One region of the Salimicrobium salexigens genome, then DNA from elsewhere that is predicted to be linked to it. Evidence: riboswitches for the same ligand, from Rfam matches in the RefSeq annotation. Region 1 holds a riboswitch; the other holds the start of a gene.
What was found. A riboswitch is a leader RNA that binds a small molecule or an ion and turns the genes downstream of it on or off. The one in region 1 is predicted to bind lysine.
Positions count from the first base shown of each region.

Region 2: another riboswitch for lysine. It lies ahead of BW931_RS06600 (Na+/H+ antiporter NhaC family protein); the one in region 1 lies ahead of dapA (4-hydroxy-tetrahydrodipicolinate synthase).

Region 1 is NZ_FTOK01000001.1:164,651-166,853, forward strand. It holds gene BW931_RS00890 (helix-turn-helix transcriptional regulator) at 1-439, shown strand, start outside; lysine riboswitch at 628-807, shown strand; gene dapA (4-hydroxy-tetrahydrodipicolinate synthase) at 917-1,810, shown strand; gene BW931_RS00900 (N-acetylmuramoyl-L-alanine amidase family protein) at 2,113-2,203, shown strand, end outside.
Region 2 is NZ_FTOK01000004.1:197,425-199,627, forward strand. It holds gene BW931_RS06595 (bifunctional metallophosphatase/5'-nucleotidase) at 1-494, shown strand, start outside; lysine riboswitch at 653-829, shown strand; gene BW931_RS06600 (Na+/H+ antiporter NhaC family protein) at 964-2,203, shown strand, end outside.

The sequences.
Region 1 (2,203 bases):
GAAGCCGTATGCCCTTATCTGGCAGAACGACTTCTACTATTTGATCGGCTGGTTCCGTAAAACAGAAGAGATGCGTCACTACCGTCTGGATCGTATAAGAAACATCCGTATCGCCGATGAGACGTTTGAAAAAGGAGACTTCGATGTTCAGGAGTACGTTAATCAAAGTTTTCATATGTTCTCCGGAGAAAATATGAAAGTCGAAATAAAATTTCATCAGTCCCTTTTGAATGTAGTGCTCGACAGATTTGGTCTCGAAGTATCGGTGAAACAGGTGGACGAAGAGTATTTTCTCCTATCCACAGAAGGAAAGATGAGTACGGGACTAGTCACCTGGGTGCTTCAGTGGGGGCACAAGGCCCGGGTTATATCTCCACGCACCCTTAAACAGGAAGTGGAGAAGGAGATTGAGAAAATGAGACGTCTTTATGAAGAATGAAGTTCTGGACCCTACTCTTTTCAATAGCTGGTCAAGTACCTTGCAGTGTAACGAAACAAAGCTGACAATGGGCATTGAAGAAATACGAAAATAAAAGATTTTTTTGAAACGAATCGATTGTAAAAAGGGCCCTGCTCTGGTATGTTGGAAGTAATTCAATACCACATCTTATTTCAAATAATGTTTGAAGTAAGGGTAGAGGTGCAATAACCATTAGTAGATGCAGGGAGAAGCGGAGGCTTCGGTGAATCGCATCGAAAGGGGACATTGCCGAAGTGGCAGAAACCTCATGATTCTGACCGCTGGTTCTGGTATTTAAAAGATGCAGAACTGTCATATAGGAGACTATATGGAGGGCTATCTTACGGAGAAACGATATACATGTTTCTACGGCAACAGCGGCCCTGATCTCCGTTGTTGCTTTTTATTATGGTCCTCCGCACCTAAATCTAAAAATCTTAAAAAGGGTGTGTAACAATGAATTTTGGACAATTATTGACTGCCATGGTGACGCCTTTTGACGACCAGGAGGACATCGATTATAACCGGACGAGAAATCTCGTGGAGCATTTGATCCTCCACGGTTCGGAGGGACTTGTCGTAGCCGGAACGACCGGAGAGTCCCCGACTTTGACAGCTGAGGAGAAAGTGGAGCTTTGCCGCTTTGTAGTGGAAGTAGCAGACGGAAGAGTGCCGGTCATCGCAGGTACCGGTTCCAACAATACGAAAGCCTCTGTAGAACTGACAAAACGGATAGAAGCAGTGGGAGTGGACGGCATTATGCTCGTAGCTCCTTACTATAGCAAACCTTCTCAGGAAGGTCTGTATCGTCACTTTTCTCAAGTTGCTGCAGCAACCTCGCTCCCGGTCATGTTATACAATATTCCCGGACGGAGCGTTGTAAACATTGAACCCGATACGATTATCAGGCTTGCTGAAATCAAGAACATTGTTTCTGTAAAAGAAGCGAGCGGTGATCTGGATGCTGCCACGCGTATCATCAGCCAGACACCTCAGGACTTTTCCATTTACACTGGAGAAGACAGCCTGACGTTACCTATGTTATCCGTAGGGGGCGCCGGAGTCATTTCCGTGTCTTCCCATGTTATCGGTGACGAAATGAAAGATATGATAGACAGTTACAAGCGTGGGGATGTGAAGACGGCGGCTACTCTGCACGGTTACATTCTGCCTATGATGAAACTTATTTTTGCCCAGCCGAGTCCTTCACCTGTGAAGGAAGCCCTGAATTACATGGGCGTTTCCGTAGGGAGCGTACGCCTTCCTATGATTCCTTTGGACGACGCCGAATGTTCAGCACTGCATAATATGATAGATATTTATCAGCAAAAGAAAGTAGCAAGCATTTAAGCTGTATAAAGACCGGGACAGCACGGATAATGGGAAGACAGGAACCGGTTAATTCATTGAAATGATTTTCTGTAGAACAACACGGAGACTGCTGCGGGCCGTGCCCGCAGGATGCGAAGTGTTGTTCTTTTTTATTTATACGTCGAACCCCCTCCTGGAACCGGACAGCATCGTCCGACTTCCTGGGGGGATAATTTTTGTCATGGACTTTTGTTATACCTGTATTTAAGACCAGATTCTGAATTAATCCATTCGCTGGGTGTTCGTTTTATGGAAAAGTGTTATAATGATAACTGCCGGCCTTGGCCCGGCAAACAAAAGGAGGGATAGTCATTATTAAACAGATTACCGCTCTATTACTTACTTTTTTATTTATTTTTACAGGAACTTTTG
Region 2 (2,203 bases), on a different contig from region 1:
AACTGCGCAGCTGGACAGAGGCAGATATAGCTATGCTGAATGCCGGTGTCATTCTTGAAGGACTGGATGAGGGAGCCGTGACGTACGCGGATCTGCACCGAATCTGTCCCCACCCGATGAACCCCTGCAAGGTCCATTTGAGCGGCAAGGAAATCGTCGAAGTCGTCCGCTCCGCCTACACGAAACAGGTGACGGAATTTCCGCTGAAAGGGCTCGGGTTCCGCGGAGAAGTGATCGGTAAAATGATTTTTGAAGGTATTGAAATCGAAACGGCCACTTCCCCGGGCGGAGGCGAACACGTGCGTAAAGTATGGTTCGACGGTCAGCCGATCGAACGGGACCGCTGGTACAGTCTGGCTACAGCAGATACGTTCAGTTTCGGGAAGTTTTTCCCGGAAATCAGTCACAGTGCGACGAAAACGTATTACCTGCCGGAAATGCTTCGCGATCTGCTGCTTGAAGTTGTGCAGTCCGGAGAGTATTCTTCCCGGTAACGGTATCGAGGGCGTCGCCGTCCATTTTTTAGTAATAGGCCGGTTTAAAAGAATTGCTGGAGACGGCAATTCTTTTTTTGAAGCTTAAGTCCCCTTGCAATAGGGAAGGGAAGCTGATAGAATTTAATCCGAATTGAATACGCGTGACCTTATCGCCACGATGAGGTAGAGGTGCAGGACATATCAGTATCGGGAACGAGCGTGACAGCGAAGAGCCCCCGGGAAAGGATGCCCTGCCGAAGTATGGATGGACCGTCACACCTTCCATGCTGGTACATGTTTGAACAAAAGATGTACTGTCATGCATGTTACATGCATGGTGCGCTACTGATCGCATGGAGGATAATCATATTGCTGAAGCAATGATGGATTATTTTCTGTCATTGTTTTTTTATATGCAAAAAAACTTCGATTACTCCTATGTTCATGTAGTCGATCCATGCCAAAAAAATTTTGGAGGTACGACTTTATGGAAGGAACAATCTATTCTCTTATACCGGCCGTTCTTATGCTTATTCTCGTCATAGCGACCCGGCAGGTTCTGCTGTCTCTCGGTCTCGGAATTCTCATCGGAGCGTTTATGCTTACCGGATTCGACATAACGGGGACTCTCAGTCTTCTGTGGCAGGAATTCTCCACGATTTTCTATACAGAAGGGGCACTGAATATCGGGAACCTGTACCTGCTCTCTTTTCTGCTGCTGCTCGGCGTCATGACCGCGTTCATGACTGCCTCCGGCGGAAGCAGGGCGTTCGGGAAGTGGGCGATTTCCCGCGTGAAGACGAAGCGGAGTGCTTCTTTAGTGCCGGCAGTGCTCGGTATCATCATTTTCATTGATGATTACTTCAACGCTCTTGCCGTCGGTCAGGTAGCCCGGCCGGTTACCGACAGACAGAAAGTGTCGAGAGCCAAACTCGCTTATTATATCGATTCCACTTCGGCTCCGGTGACGGTGATTTCTCCGATTTCGAGTTGGGGTGCCTATATCATCGGTACAATCGGTACGATTCTCGCTGCGAATGAAATAACGGATATCGGGGCTTTCGAAGCATTCATCCAGATGATTCCTTATAACTTCTACGTCTTTGCCGCGCTGCTGCTCGTCTTCCTCACAATCATGCTGAAGCTGGACCTCGGTTCCATGAAAAAGCACGAACGAAGAGCGGAGGAGACGGGGGAGTTGACCGATCCGAAGCATACGGATATACCCGGGGATCTTAATGAAGAGTTCTATCCTCATGATAATGGCCATATCAGACACCTGCTCGTGCCGATTGCCGTACTCGTTGTGATGACAGTAGGTTTGATGATTTTCACCGGTGTGCGGGCCAGTGAAGGTGCTGCAGATATTTTGAGTACGTTCGCCAACACGAACGTCAATTTCTCCCTGTTTTACGGAGGACTGACAGCGGCTGTCGTTGCGATTCTGATGTACACCGGTCTCCCTTACGGCAAGTCTCCGCTCCGGAAAGTGCTTCTGGAAGGGATTAAGGCGATGCTCCCGGCTATCTACATTCTTGTCCTGGCATGGATGATCGGTTCAGTGATCGATCAACTCAGTACGGGTGAGTATCTTGCCGGACTCGTGCAGGCGTCGAACCTGAATGTCGCCTATCTTCCCCTGCTTATTTTCTTTACGGCAGGGTTTATGGCTCTCGCAACAGGGACGTCCTGGGGCACGTTCGGAATCATGCTCCCGATTGCAGGGG